DNA from 3 places in the Planococcus versutus genome. Region 3 is predicted to be linked to each of the others. Evidence: riboswitches for the same ligand, from Rfam matches in the RefSeq annotation. Region 3 holds a riboswitch; each other region holds the start of a gene.

Region 1 (5,389 bases), 220 kb from region 3:
AACTTGCTCATCTAATGCATACAATAATTGTTGGCCAGTTGTTGCACCAGCAAACGCTGTTCTGTGGTACATAGTTCCACCAAAGCGTCGGAAATCTAAAAGACCTTCCGGCGTACGGTTAAACATAACGCCCATCCGATCGAACATACGTATAATTCCAGGTGCTGCCTCTGCCATTGCTTTTACAGGGCGTTGATTTGCTAAGAAGTCGCCACCATACACCGTGTCATCAAAGTGGATATCCGTAGAATCCCCTTCACCTTTTGTATTTACCGCTCCATTAATCCCGCCTTGAGCACATACTGAGTGGGACCGTTTAACGGGAACGATTGAAAATAAATCGACCGGTGCGCCTGCTTCTGCTACTTTAATTGATGCCATTAAGCCAGCAAGTCCGCCACCGACGATCGTAATTTTGCCCTTCGCCATGTTAGTGTTCACTCCTCTTTTAGTTCACCAATAATTGAAACATTCTTAAACGAATGCAAACAATGCTCTGATACCAATGATTGATAATACAACAAATACTAGAAGCGTGAAATAAGTTGTATATCGCTGTGCTGATGCGGATTGTGTAATTCCCCACGTAACTAGGAAAGACCAAAGTCCGTTTGCTAAGTGGAACGTTGCTGTTAAAACACCGGCGATGTAAAATGCCATCATCCACGGATTATCTAAGATGTTGGCCATCATGTTAAAATCAGCTTCAGCAGCTGCTCCGATCGCGACTTGGAATCTTGTTTCAAAGACGTGCCAAGCGATAAAGACTACTAGGAAGACCCCTGTATAGCGTTGTGCGACAAATAAAATATTACGCAAGTAGCTATAATGTCCAGGATTGTTCTTCGCAGTAAACGCTATGTATAGACCATAGAAAGCGTGATACATGATCGGCAGGTAAATAACGAAGATCTCCAGGAAAATAACGAATGGAAGATTTGCCAAAAAATAAGATGCCTTGTTAAACGCTTCTTCACCCTGTGTTGCAAAATGGTTAACGATTAAGTGCTGCGTTAAGAATAAGCCGATAGGAATAATTCCTAACAATGAGTGCAGCCTGCGCATTAAAAATTCACGATTGTTATCCAAAATTTTACCCCCCTCAAACATTGTTTGGCAGCATCAAAGCAAGCGAAAAATTCCGAATGCACATGAAGCCGCACACCATCATGATACAATAATATGACATATTTATTGTACTCCCACCCTTTAAGAGCGTCAAGGCAACTCAACTTTTTAAAACAGATAGTTACTATCTTTCCAAAGGAAGTAAAATGCAAAATCAATCTTTAAACGCGTTAAAATGTAACCGTTTTAATAGAATTCGCCAAAAAGCGATTCTCTAATTGAGAATCGCTTTTTGGTTGCTATTGCGTGTAGAGCATACACACAAGCATTACTATTCTTTTACGAATGAGAATTTGAACGTTTTGTGAATCTTGTCACGATCCTCTAAATTATCCATCAGTCTGTGGCAGAAACGACTATTTCTTTAGAAAACTGGACTTCAGCTAAATCGTATACTTTATGCAAAGCATTTGCAGCTTGTTCCATATTCGACTGGGGCACAACAACTGAAATTTTAATTTCAGACGTACTGACCATTTTAACCGGGATTTCTTCCCCTCTTAAACTATCGAACATCCGCGCGGCAACTCCTGGATTGGATACCATTCCGGAACCAACAATTGATACCTTCGCCAAATTCTCTTCTATATTGATTGATAAAAAACCCATTTTTTCATGTACCTCTGTTAATGCGCTTCGAGTTTCTTTTAACTTGTCTTGGCTTATTGAAAAAGAAACAGATGGTGGAAATTCGTCGCTAATACTTTGAACAATAATGTCTACATCAATTTGGTTTTCAGCAAGTGTATTGAATATATTGGCCAATGATCCGTTAAAAGGCTTTTTATATGTAACGGTCACTCGTGCAACTCCGGATTCAAATGCTATGCCACGGACGATTAAGTTTTTCTCCACAGTGATCACCTCTTGTATGATTGTGCCAGGCTCGTCAGAATAACTGGCTCTGACCGATAACGGTACTTTATTGTTTTTAGCAAATTCAACAGCTCTTGGATGTAAAACACCTGCTCCTAAGTTCGCGAGCTCTAACATTTCGTCATAAGAAATTTGTTGTAGTTTCCGTGCACCGGTCACACATCTCGGATCAGCTGTGTAAACGCCGTTGACATCTGTATATATTTCACATTTTTCTGCATTTAATGCTGCTGCAAGTGCGACAGCTGTTGTATCGGATCCTCCTCTACCTAGTGTTGTAATGTTACCCATTTTATCAACACCTTGAAATCCAGCCACAACACAAAAATACCCTTTTTCTAACACACGTTCAAGACGTTCTGTGTGAATATGTTCAATCCGCGCATTGCGTGGCACTGACTCTGTTGCAATTCCTGCTTGCCAGCCAGTAAAAGACAACGCTTTGTATCCTAGCTTTTTAAAAGCCATGGCTAGTAAAGAAATTGTGACTTGTTCACCTGTAGCGAGCAACATATCCATTTCACGTTTAGAGGGCTCTTGTGAGATGGCTGCTGCAAGTCCAAGCAATGTGTCCGTTGTTTTGCCCATTGCAGATACGACAATGATTACACGCTTGCCTTGCTCTTTTTCACGGATTGCTCTTTTCGCAACTTCTATAATTTTTTCAGGAGTTGCGACGGATGTTCCGCCAAATTTCATAACGATTGTTTTCATTCTATCCACTCCTGTATTCAGTGTGTGGCTCTCAAATTGGTTAGTACTTTCGCTAACACAAAAAAAGGCAGCTTACCGCAATCGCGGTAAACTACCTCTTTCATCATGTACGAAAAACGCCCATGTGAGATAGCCCTCCAGAGATTGACTCTGACAGCTCTGCATTTGTTAAATGCAGAACCAGCATACGCAACAGCAGTAAATACGCACACTTCGGCGATCATCCCTTTCACCATTCATCACAGATTCTGCAAATCTCCGAATGCTTACTATTGATGTTCGCGCCTCTATCATCACTTTTCCAAGTGATCTAATTAGTTACTTACATTACCATGTTACGATTCGCTTGGCAACGTCTCTTCAGCAAAGTGCTTTTCGATCGATTGCGCAATTGCTTCAGGCATTCCTGCTTCTTTCATTTCTTCTACGGATGCTTCTTTGATTTTTTTAACTGATCCAAAATGTTTCAGCAATTGCTGTTTTCGTTTTGGACCCACTCCTTCTAAACCATCAAGTGCTGATTGAATAGAGTTTTTGCCACGTAACTGTCGATGAAACGTAATTACAAAACGATGGACTTCGTCTTGAATGCGCTGCAATAAATAAAACGCTTCACTCGTTCGTTTAAGTGGCACAATTTCAATTGGTGAACCGTACAGTAACTGGGAAGTTTGGTGCTTCGCGTCTTTTGCAAGACCTGCAATTGGAATCGATAAGCCGAGCTCATCTTCTAAAATTTCACGTGCTGATTCCATTTGTCCTTTTCCACCATCGATGACGATCAAATCAGGCAATGGCAATCCATCTTTTAATACGCGTGAATACCGGCGACGAATCACTTCTCGCATCGCCGCATAATCATCGGGCTTTGACGCATTGCGTGTTTTGTATTTGCGGTAATCTTTTTTAGACGGTTTCCCGTCAATAAACGTAATCATCGCAGAAACTGCATCTGCACCTTGAATATGCGAGTTATCAAATGCTTCAATTCGCAAAGGCGTTTCGATGTTCATCGCCTCTCCTAAATCCACACAAGCACCAATGGTTCGTTCTTCTTGTCGTTCTAACAATTGGAATTTTTCTTTAATGGCTACTTCCGCATTTTTCTTGGCAAGAGCCACTAATTCTTTTTTCTTACCGCGTTGCGGAACGAGTACGCGAATGCCAAGCCATTCTTTTAACATTTCAGGATCATCTGCTTCAGGAATTAGAATTTCACTCGGTTTGACGTGATTGGCTTTTTCATAAAACTGACCGAGATAAGTCAAAAACTCTTCTTCTGGATCACGATAAAGTGGAAACAGCGATACGTCTCGCTCTATCAATTTGCCTTGTCTGACAAAAAAGACTTGCACGCACATCCAGCCTTTGTCCACAGCATAAGCAAAAACATCGCGATTGGTAAAATCGTTCATCGCCATTTTTTGTTTTTCCATGACAGTTTCAATCATATTAATTTGGTCACGATATTCTTTTGCGCGTTCAAATTCCAGTTTTTCAGCCGCTTCTGACATTTTTTCAACCAACTGTACTTTTACTTCACGAAATCCACCATTTAGAAACTTCGTAATGCCATCGATCATTTCTTGATAGGTTTCTTTTTCAACCGGTTTAACACACGGTGCTAAACATTGACCTAAATGATAATACAGACATACTCGGTCAGGCATCGTATGACATTTCCGCAGTGGGTACAAACGGTCGAGTAGTTTTTTTGTTTCTGCTGCTGCGTAAGCATTTGGATAAGGTCCAAAATATTTGCCTTTATCTTTTTTTACTTGTCTTGTGGTGATTAGCTTTGGATGACGCTCTCCTGTAATTTTTAAGTAAGGATAGGTTTTATCGTCTTTTAACATAATATTGTATTTAGGATCGTACTTCTTGATCAAATTCAATTCAAGAATCAATGCTTCTTTATCTGAAGAAGTAATAATATACTCAAAATCTTCGATCTCATTGACCAATCGTTGTGTTTTTGTATCGTGACTACCCGTGAAATAAGAGCGTACACGATTTTTTAACACTTTTGCCTTGCCGACATAAATAATAGTATTTTGCCGATCTTTCATCAGATAACAGCCAGGTTGATCAGGAAGTATCGCCAATTTGTGTCGAATCAATTCATTTGCCATTTTATCTCACCCTATTAAAAAACCGGGCACCATCACTGGACCCGGTTAAGAATTATGCGTGTTTTTCAACCAATTCAGCTAATGCTTCTTTTGGTCGGAAACCAACTACTTTATCAACTGTTTCTCCGTCTTTCAACAATAACAATGTTGGAATTGACATAATGCCGTAGTTTCCAGCAGTTTCCTGGTTTTGGTCTACATCCACTTTTACAATTTTAACTTTATCGCTCATTTCAGCATCTAACTCTTCTAGTACTGGAGCGATCATTTTACATGGTCCACACCAAGTTGCCCAAAAATCTACTAAAACGAGTCCTTCTGCTACTTCTTCTGAAAAGTTCTGATCTGTGCCGTGTACGATTGCCATGAATAATTCCTCCTTATGATTAACCAAACTATATACGAAGTATATCACGCGATAAAAACACTAGCTATTTTTTTGCCTACTCTTCTGATCTCCCATAAATACGCGTATTAAATGGACAACAAACTGTTCGCTATTCTGATAAAGCTTACACCAGCGCACTACTTCTTTACAC
Region 2 (5,389 bases), 1.4 Mb from region 3:
TAGAACTAGAGCAAGTACTATTTGTCGGTCACTCTGTCAGCGCTATGATTGGGATGCTCGCTTCAATTGAACGTCCAGAAGTGATGGAGAAAATGATTATGATTGGACCATCTCCTTATTATATGAACGAACCTGGCTACAGTGGCGGATTTGAACAATCTGATATCGATGAATTATTAGACATGATGGAAATAAACTATAAAGAATGGGCGAAGTATTTGGCACCTGTCGTCATGCAAAACGAAGAACGTCCTGAATTGGCTGCAGATTTTGAACAATTGCTGTGTTCAAATGACCCGACGATTGCTCGTCAATTCGCTGAAGTAACATTCACTTCAGATCTTCGTGACCAATTAGATAAAGTTACAATCCCTACGTTGATTCTTCAGCCAAAATTTGATGCCATTGTACCATTAGAAATTGGTCAATATCTCCGCGATCATATATCAGGTAGTCAATTGGTTGTAATGGAAGCAATGGGACACAATCCACATTTGAGTGATTCAGAGGAAACGGTAAAACGCATTAAGGCGTATTTAGCAGAATAGAGGAGTGAAAATCGTGGAACAGCAACTCGATAGAGCTCCTTGTGGTTATTTGGTTCTGGACGAGGAACTGCGTGTCGTTGAAATGAATAGCACGTTGCGGAATTTGACAAGCGTAAAAAATCCACAACATATTCATGATTTACTGACGATCGCTTCTCGGATGTATTTCCAAACGTACTTTACTCCTGCTATTAAAATGCACGGCACTGTAAATGAAATGTTTTTGACCTTGAAAAGTGCGGCAGGACATATGCCAGTCTTGATGAATGCAGTAGAGCAAAATGGAGTGTACGAATGTGCATTGATCCAGATGAGTGTTCGTGGTGAATACGAAAAAGAACTCTTGTTAGCCAAGCGTAATGCAGAAAAGATCAATCGTGAAACGGTAGAAGCATACGAGAAACTGCAACATTTAATGAGCGAAGTAGAAAACAAACAGCAACAACTGATTGATCTGAACTCGACACTTCAACAATTGTCCGTCACGGATTCGTTAACGGGTTTGAAAAACCGTCGCTATTTAGAAGAGCGACTTCATGACTTGTTACTGCAGGCGCAAAATGGTCGGAAAGTGGCTCTTTTAATGTTGGATATCGATTACTTTAAGCAAGTCAATGATACATATGGTCACCAAATAGGTGATACAGTATTGCAAGAATTAGCACAGCATTTAGAAATGGAAGTTGGAACGATAGGCATTGTAGCGCGTCTCGGAGGAGAGGAATTTGTCGTCGTGATGCCAGACTCAGGAATTGAAGAAGGCTTAGCTATGGCTGACTCCTTATGTAAGCACATAGAAGTTGCTGACTGGATGCATGTACCTATTACGGTAAGTATCGGTGTCGCGGTTTATGCATCTGGAGACGAAGTAGGAAGTTTGCTATCCAGAGCTGACAGTTTTCTATACAACGCAAAAGCCAATGGAAGAAATTGTGTCTTTGGCAATGAATGAAAATCTGTTAACAATAGCTGTGATATTCAAACTGAATATTGCTTAACTAAAAAAACGCTGGATCCCCCTGGGCTTCAGCGTTTTTTTAATGTATTCAATTTGTCACTGCTTCAGACTGTAAGTTTGGCAAAGACTTGCGTAATGTCAGCGTTTCTCTGTCGGTTAGTGAAATCATTGGTAAGCGGACGCCACCAGTCGGAACACCTATAATATGGAGTGCTGCTTTAACCGGAGACGGATTTGGCGCAGCGAACATTGCGTGCATTGTTGGCAACAATCGTCTATGAATCGACGCTGCTGTTTTTACGTTACCTGTTTTATAGTTTGTAATCATGTCTTGCATTTCCTTGCCGATAATATGTGCAGAGACTGAAACAACACCTGTACCACCAATAGATAGCATTGGCAAAGTTAGACTGTCATCGCCACTGTAGACAGAAAAAGCTTCAGATGTGTGTTCAATAATTTCTGAAGCTGCATCTAGATCACCGCTTGCTTCTTTGATGGAAACAATATTGTTGATCTGAGATAAACGGATAACGGTTTCTGGAAGCAAATTGACAACGCTGCGTCCTGGAATATTGTACAGCATAATGGGTAAATGCGTAGACTGGGCAATGGCTTGAAAATGCTGGAACATGCCTTCTTGTGAAGGCTTATTGTAGTAAGGTGTAACGAGCATAATGCCGTCTACACCTGCTTGTTCTGCTTGTTGAGTCAATGAAATCGATGAACGCGTATTGTTCGAACCGGTTCCTGCGATGACCGGAATTCGTCCAGCTACAGTGGTGACAGCAAACTGGAACAATGATACTTTTTCTTCTATCGATAAAGTTGGTGATTCCCCTGTTGTTCCTGCCACAACAAGACCGTCAGAACCATGGCTGATTAAATGTTCAATCAGTTGTGCAGTTGCCTGGAAATCGATTTCTCCTTGATGGTCGAACGGTGTTACCATTGCTGTGATAAGTTGGCCGAAGTTCATAAAAAGCACACCCTTTTCTAATTTTTTTCGTAGCTTAGAGGTGAGGGAGCAGTTACGAATAAACAAAAAAGCAGCAACAGGGAGCCTGTTGCTGCAATAGAAACAATGTTTATGATTCGTTTCTGTGCATCAGATAGCCCTCCATATAGTTTCCTATATGACAGTCCTGCACTTATTGAATGCAGACCCAGTGAACAGAAATGTGAGATTTCCGTCACTTCGGCAAATCCCCCTTTTGGCAAACGTCAACGGATCTCCTACTCCTCGTTTTGCGTACTGATGGTTTTTGCGCCTCTATCCTACTCCTGTAAAACAAGAGCAAGAAATATTGAATTAGCTGTACTATAACAAATTGTTCTATCAATTGCAAGATACGAAAAGTAAAATGGGGTAGAAGAAGGTGAATAAAATGGATGAACAGAATGACGAACAAAAACTTAACATTATCACAGTAGGAAACCAACAAGGATTTACAGATTCTTTGCATCACAACCGTTACGAACCAACGCCTTACAAACTATTAGATATACTGTTTCAGCAGTACACGTTGTCAACAGGAGACCAGTTTGTAGACGTCGGTTGTGGCAAAGGAAGGTTGAATTTTTACGTTCATCATTTATTTGGAGTAAGGAGTACAGGAATCGAAATGAATGCCCTTTTTTATGCAGAAGCTCTGGAAAATAAAAAGCGTTATATCCAAAAACATAAAGATGCTGAAACGAGTATTGCTTTTTACAATGGACTGGCACAGCAATACCCGATAGCAAAGCAAGATAACGTTTTTTATTTTTTTAACCCTTTTTCTGTCCAGGTATTTATCGCATTTCTAAATCAGATTTTACGTTCTGCTGAAAAAGCGCCACGAACAATCAACGTAATATTGTTTTTTGCTTCACAAGAGTATCGCGATTATTTGGAAACGCGAACGACTTTTCAATTGATCAATGAAATTCCACTTCCTGATTTTTACAAAGAGCCACGCGAACGATTTTTAGTTTATCAGTTGTCTAAAATGGATTAGCATAGCGGTAACAAAGGGTATGATGATATTAAAATATTTTCGAAGCGAGGCGACTTTTATGGAGTGGAAAGGCAGAAAAGCGAGTAGAAACGTTGAAGATCGACGAGGCAAGGGTGGCGCGATTGTTGCAGGTGGCGGCATCGGAGGTATTTTAATTGTCTTGCTGGTAGCATTTTTAGGGGGCGATCCAGGCATCATTTTAGATCAATTAGGTGGATCACCAGGAACCACTTCAAACCAACCGTACAATACGACACCTGAGGAAGAAGAACTGGCTGAATTTGTCTCAGTTGTTCTGGCAGACACAGAACAAGTATGGACAAGAGTGTTTGCAGAAGAAGGCATGGAATATGTAGAGCCGACACTGGTTTTGTATACCAACAGTGTTGAATCTGCCTGTGGAACAGCAGGTGCATCAGTTGGTCCATTTTATTGTCCAGGTGATTACAAACTGTATATCGATTTGAGTTTTTACACAGAATTACAAACGCAATTTCAAGCGCCAGGTGATTTCGCTATGGCCTATGTCGTGGCACACGAAGTCGGACACCATGTCCAAAATTTACTGGGTGTAATGGAAAAAGTACAGCCGCTACGCAATCAATTGAGCGAAGAAGAGTACAATAAAGTGCAAGTGCGCTTAGAACTGCAAGCCGATTATTTATCTGGTGTTTGGGCCCACCATGCACAAGGTATGGGTTATTTAGAAGAAGGTGACTTAGAAGAAGCATTGACTGCAGCAAGTGCGGTAGGAGACGACACCATTCAACAGCGGTCCCGTGGTTACGTCGTACCTGAGAGTTTTACACACGGTAGTTCCGAACAACGCCAAAGATGGTTTAAAAAAGGGTTTAAGTCCGGTAATTTAAAAGAAGGCGATACCTTTAATGCGACTGATTTGTGATGTTACCTAAAGTAGAAATCACTTTTAGCATGTAAATAAAAGGGTGCAGCATTGATATTTTTGCTGATGTGATTCATTATATAAAATAGACAGTCTTTTCATATGCATGAAAAGAAATAAAGTTCTATAAAGGAAGTACAGTAGGATGGATGACAATATCACACGTATAGAATATGGTGAAAAAGAATTGATCCTCATCGGCACGGCACATGTTTCTAAAGCCAGTGCAGAACAGGTTAAAGCAGTTATTGAAGCAGAACAGCCAGATGCTGTTTGCATTGAATTAGATGCGCAACGATTTGAATCAGTAACGCAAGACAGCAAATGGAAAGAAACCGACATTTTCCAAGTGATTAAAGATAAAAAAGCAAGCTTATTGTTAATGAACTTGGCTATTTCTTCTTTTCAAAATCGACTTGCAGACCAGTTTGGTATTAAACCTGGGCAAGAAATGATTCAAGGCATAGCATCCGCTGAAGAAATAGGAGCAGAGCTGGTGCTAGCAGATCGCAATATTCAAGTTACGTTTTCGCGTATTTGGGGCAATATCGGTTTTATGGGTAAAGCACAGTTATTGACGTCTGTGTTCTTCAGTATTTTCAGTAAAGAAACCATTTCAGAAGAAGATTTGGAGAAGATGAAGTCGCAAGATACATTGAACGCGGTAATGGATGACTTTACGAAAGCTTTTCCAAAACTAAAAACACCGCTTATTGATGAGCGCGATCAGTATCTAGCACAAAAAATAAAAGAAGCGCCTGGTAAAAAAATTGTCGCTGTTCTTGGCGCAGCTCATGTGCCAGGTATTATTAAAGAAGTTCATAATGAGCACGATTTAGTAAAATTATCAGAAGTGCCGCCAAAGTCAAAGTGGCCGAAGATTATTGGTTGGGCAATACCTGTAGCGTTAGTCGTGATGATTGCGATTACGTTTATGAATAACCCTGCGGCCGGTATCGATCAAACCATTAGTTGGATT
Region 3 (5,389 bases):
TGGCATACAACACGTATGCCAAAGCTTATTTTTTAGTTATTAGTTAGTTTTTAATTAGTGAAAAGGAGCTATAGTAGCTTCCTCTCTTTTAGCTGAGGAATGATTGTTTTTTGACTTATATGTAGTGGAACTTATAGAGGATTTTTTCTTTAAAAAAGACGTTCTATTTTTTCTATGTTATCATAAAATAATAAAGAGTAATGGAGGCGGGACAATGATCTATGTAGGATTAACGGGTTGGGGAGATCATCCGGATGTCTATAGCCCAGGCTCAAAAAAAACAGAAAAGTTAGCTGATTACAGTGCTCACTTTCCGATTGTTGAATTGGATTCATCTTTTTACGCGATTCAACCAGAACGAAATATTCGAAAGTGGATAAGTGAAACGCCTTCACAGTTTCAATTTGTGGTTAAAGCCTATCAAGGAATGACAGGTCACTTACGTGGTGAAAACCCATTTGAGACACGTGAGGATATGTTTGAGGCGTTTTGTAAATCAGTACAACCTTTAAAAGAAGAAGGCAAGCTCGCGATGGTATTGTTGCAATTTCCTCCGTGGTTTGATTGTCAGAAAGAAAATGTAGATCAGCTCCGCGATATTACGGGGAGGCTAACAGAATTCGAGTTGGCTATCGAGTTTCGTCACCAATCTTGGTATGCTGGAGATATGCGTGAAAAAACTTTGCGTTTTTTGCGTGACAACAATTTGATTCATTCGGTTTGTGACGAACCACAAGCAGGAGACGGTTCGATTCCACTCGTACCGATTTCTTCTAATCAACACAAAGTTCTATTCCGCATTCATGGACGTAACGTCCACGGTTGGTTAAATCCCGGACAAGCACAAAACTGGCGAGAAGTTCGTTACTTATATGACTATACGAAAGAAGAACTCGATGAAATTAGTCAAGCTGTAAACTCTATGGCCGGCACTACTGAGAACATCTATGTTGTTTTTAATAATAATTCGGGTGGGCATGCAGCAAGAAATGCTAAGCAGTTTCAGCAAATGAATAAGTTATCATTTGATGGACTTTCGCCAAAGCAGTTGGATTTATTTGAAGGAGGATTTTAATGGTTTTTGTCATTATGGCCCTTGTTGGCGTGATGTCTGGCATCATGGGTGCTTTAATAGGTTTAGGGGGAGGAGTCATATTAGTCCCAGCTATGCTTTTTCTTGGAACCAGTTTTGCATTTTTCCCCGAGCTTTCACCTCAAAAAATTGTGGGATTATCTGTTATTATGATGATTTTTACTGGCCTTTCTTCTACTTTAGCTTATATGAAAGTCCGGACTGTCGATTATAAAAGTGGACTTATATTCTTTGTAGGAAGTGCACCGGGGACAATTATCGGTGCTTTTGTTAATAAAAATTTGGATTTGCCTTCATTTAATTTATATTTTGGGATTCTCCTTGTTTTTCTATCATTGCTTTTGCTGATGCGTGATCATCTCAAGGCAGTGCACTGGTTTGTGGATAACGGACGCAAAACGACGTTTGTAGACAAAGAAAATAAGCAATACGTCTATGGTTATCCGATTTGGTTTGCTTTATTGCTAACATTTTTTGTTGGATTTGCTTCAGGGTTATTTGGCATAGGGGGCGGATCGATCATTGTACCAGCGATGATTTTATTGTTCTTATTTCCACCCCATGTGGCAGTTGGAACATCAATGTTTATGGTTTTTCTCTCTGCGTTAGTTAACTCAGTTACGCACATTTCTTTAGGAAATGTGCCATGGATTTATACAGTAGCTGTAGTACCTGGAGCATATATTGGAGCGCAAATAGGTGCTAAATTAAATAAGCGTCTCAATTCAGAAATGCTGGTAACAATTTTGCGAATTGTGCTTTTGGTATTAGGAGTACGTTCGATTTACGAAGGAATACTGAGTCTTTAAAGAGGTGTTTTCATGAGCGAAACCATTCATATTTATCATACTAATGATGTACACAGTCACTTTACAAACTGGCCGCGTATTAAAGCGTTTTTAGCAGAGCATAAAAGATGGCATGAAGAAGAAGGTGACGTCTGTCTGATTTTAGATATCGGTGATCATGTTGATCGTTCTCATCCATTTTCAGAAGGGACAGCTGGAAAAGGAAATGTCCAATTGTTAAATGAAGCACAATACGATGCTGTGACGATTGGCAACAACGAAGGCATTACATTGTCAAAAGATGAGCTAACTGAATTGTATGTGCAAGCTGACTTTAACGTAGTGGTGTCGAATTTGTTCGATTTGCAAGGACAGCGACCAGATTGGGCAGAACCTTATCATATCTTTCTTACAGCGAGTGGCAAGCGTATTGGGTTAGTAGGAGCTACAGCAGAGTTTACACCATTTTATCGCAAGCTAGGTTGGCAAGTTACGAATGCGAAAGAATCGATTGTTGAAGCGGTAGATCAAATAAAAAATAAGACGGATTTGATTATTTGCTTGTCACATTTAGGCATTAAAGAAGACGAGTTATTGGCAACACTTTGTCCAGATATTGATATTATTCTAGGGGCTCATACACATCATGTTTTCCATGAAGGAAAATGGCAAGACGATACATTGCTTGGTGCTGCTGGGAAATTTGGGATGTTTATTGGTCACATAACTGTAGACACTGTTTTCGGAAAATCCTCTGCACAGTTGGTTGAAGTTTCTCAATTACCTGAGATCGAATATAGGTTTGATGAGTGGCTAGTTGAACAAGGCAAACTACAAATGAACGAGTTGATTTTTACTAGTGACAAAACATTAAAAGCGGAATGGTTTAAAGATTCTACGCTTGCGACTTTATTTGGTCAAGCGCTAATAGATTTTTCAGAAGCAGATTGTGCGTTATTCAATGCAGGGATTTTTATGGAAGATATGCAACAAGGAGCTATGACACGCTATGATTTTCACAAAATGTTGCCTCATCCGATCAATCCCTGTTTAATTGAGTTGAGTGGTGCGGAGTTAAAAGAAATTTACTTGCAATCTTTAAATTCAGAATGGCCACAACTTGAACTAAAAGGGATGGGTTTTAGAGGAGTAGTATTTGGTAAGATGATTCATTTAAATATGAAAATTGTGGATCATCGGTTTTATATCAATGAACAACTTGCTGTAGCTGACCACACGTATCGACTAATAACGTTGGATATGCTAACATTCGGTTATTTTTTCCCTAGTTTAAAGAGAGCATCAAAAACATATTTTATGCCAGAATTTCTTCGTGATGTATTCAGTCAATTTTTTTATAGCAAAGCTGTTAAATAGATAGATTATTCAAGATATATAGGCTGTTGATTTTAGAGTTATTTTAGGCTATGCTAGTAAAGAATTAGATATTGATGGGTAGAGGCTGCAAGACTAATCAGTAAGGTGTGCGAGTTTGACCGCGTTGAACACATCTGAAAGGAAGTTTTGCCGAAGTTCATTTTCTGTGGTCTAAGAAAACGAATTGGGGTCATTCTGAAAAAGAATGTCACTGTCATTTAAGTAACAGCTTAAATGGAGAGCTACAGGGTTGTTTGATGTTTTAGCGCACAGACGAATTGTAGAAGGCTGACTTTATCCAACTGGAGAGGTCAGCTTTTTTGTCTCATTTTTCACCCATCAAAAATGAGGAGGAGCTTTTATGGAGAACACAATTTATTCGATTTTACCACCAATTATTGCAATCGTCATGGTGCTATTAACACGCCGTGTCTTATTGTCTCTCGGTGCAGGTATTGTAGCTGCTGCCATTATTTTAACTTGGTTTGCACCGCTTGATGCGCTGCAAGAAGTCTATACATCATTTGCAATTATTTTTTGGGCTGATGGATTCAACGCTTACAACGTTTTTATTATTCTTTTTCTTTTATTGCTGGGCATTATTACAGCATTTGTTAGTTTATCAGGGGGCAGTCATGCTTTTGCAGAATGGGCTTCTCAACACATCAAATCTCGAAGAGGAGCTAAGATTTTAACTGTCGTACTCGGGATGGTAATTTTCATTGACGACTATTTTAATGCACTAGCAGTTGGACAAGTGGCACGTCCGATAACAGACAAATACAAAGTATCGCGTGCAAAGCTTGCTTATTTTATTGATTCGACAGCTGCACCGGTTTGTGTGATTTCTCCCGTATCAAGCTGGGGTGCCGCCATTATTGGCATCATTGCAACCATTTTAGCAGGTCAAAAATTCGTTGAATATTCTGCACTTGAAGCATTTCTATGGATGGCGCCCATGAACTTCTATGTAGTAGCATCACTCGCAATCGTCTTTTTTGTTGCTGTCCGTGATGTCGATTTCGGTGAAATGAAAAAACACGAAGTACTAGCAATTACAAAAGGTCAGCTTTTTGACTCAAATAAAACCATTCCTGGTGAAATGAAAGAAGAGTTTCCAACACATTCACACGGACATGTTAGAGATTTGTTGTTGCCGATTCTACTACTGATTGTGGGTACAATTACAGCCATGATTTGGACAGGTTATCAAAATGCTGATCAAGTTTTTGACATCTGGCTGATTTTTGAAAACACAGATGTCCCTGCTTCGCTAGTGACAGGTGGATTATTAGGTGCTCTGACATCAATTGTTTTGTATATGATGCAAATGAATAAAAACAAAACAGCGACTATGGGCTGGGTAGGAAAAGGTATTTGGGCCGGCATCAAATCTATGATGGGCGCAGTCTTGATTTTAATTTTTGCTTGGTCGCTAACATCATTGATTGGCTTACTAGAAACAGGTGCTTATTTAGCAGGTGTCGTATCTGATGGGAATATTCCGACTGCTGTGTTACCCGTGCTGTTATTTATTCTTGCTGGTGTTATGGCTTTTTCTACAGGAACCTCATGGGGCTCATTTGGTATTTTGTTACCGATTGCTGGAACAATCATGATCGAAGCAGATCCTTCACTATTATTACCGGCATTATCAGCTGTTTTAGCAGGTGCAGTATTTGGAGACCATTGTTCACCTATTTCTGACACCACTATTTTGTCTTCGACAGGGGCAGGAAGTAATCACATGGATCACGTGTTGACACAAATTCCATATGCATTGACTGCTGCCGGTATTGCGGCGATAGGGTATTTAGTCATAGGTTTTACAGGATCATTAGTCATTTCATTAGTTGTCGTCTTAGTAGTACTAGCAGTACTATTTATAGTTTGGTCACAACGAACAACTATTATTGAAAAACAACAAAATAATTAATAGAAACCTGGCAGAGAAGCTCCTTCTTTGCCTTTTTACTTTTGTAGCAATAGTTTTTTGAATTATCTTTTGAAATTATCTTTACATTAAAGCAGGCTCTCGGTATACTAATTTTAGATTAACAAATAATCTGAATACATTCAAAATTCCTATTTTTATGTAAAAAGAATGGGAAAACAAAGGGGGAAGAGAGAT

The links. A riboswitch is a leader RNA that binds a small molecule or an ion and turns the genes downstream of it on or off. The one in region 3 is predicted to bind lysine.
Region 1: another riboswitch for lysine. It lies ahead of I858_RS06740 (aspartate kinase); the one in region 3 lies ahead of I858_RS05595 (Na+/H+ antiporter NhaC family protein).
Region 2: another riboswitch for lysine. It lies ahead of dapA (4-hydroxy-tetrahydrodipicolinate synthase); the one in region 3 lies ahead of I858_RS05595 (Na+/H+ antiporter NhaC family protein).

What each region holds. Positions count from the first base shown of each region.
Region 1 covers NZ_CP016540.2:1,324,541-1,329,929, reverse strand. The annotation lists gene sdhA (succinate dehydrogenase flavoprotein subunit) at 1-429, opposite strand, end outside; gene I858_RS06745 (succinate dehydrogenase cytochrome b558 subunit) at 475-1,089, opposite strand; gene I858_RS06740 (aspartate kinase) at 1,465-2,718, opposite strand; lysine riboswitch at 2,841-3,016, opposite strand; gene uvrC (excinuclease ABC subunit UvrC) at 3,054-4,850, opposite strand; gene trxA (thioredoxin) at 4,903-5,217, opposite strand.
Region 2 covers NZ_CP016540.2:2,966,572-2,971,960, reverse strand. The annotation lists gene I858_RS14965 (alpha/beta fold hydrolase) at 1-548, shown strand, start outside; gene I858_RS14960 (GGDEF domain-containing protein) at 562-1,500, shown strand; gene dapA (4-hydroxy-tetrahydrodipicolinate synthase) at 1,595-2,485, opposite strand; lysine riboswitch at 2,612-2,790, opposite strand; gene I858_RS14950 (class I SAM-dependent methyltransferase) at 2,895-3,506, shown strand; gene ypfJ (KPN_02809 family neutral zinc metallopeptidase) at 3,565-4,410, shown strand; gene I858_RS14940 (TraB/GumN family protein) at 4,556-5,389, shown strand, end outside.
Region 3 covers NZ_CP016540.2:1,108,308-1,113,696, forward strand. The annotation lists gene I858_RS05580 (DUF72 domain-containing protein) at 215-1,075, shown strand; gene I858_RS05585 (sulfite exporter TauE/SafE family protein) at 1,075-1,902, shown strand; gene I858_RS05590 (bifunctional metallophosphatase/5'-nucleotidase) at 1,915-3,258, shown strand; lysine riboswitch at 3,330-3,511, shown strand; gene I858_RS05595 (Na+/H+ antiporter NhaC family protein) at 3,620-5,194, shown strand; gene I858_RS05600 (sodium-dependent transporter) at 5,388-5,389, shown strand, end outside.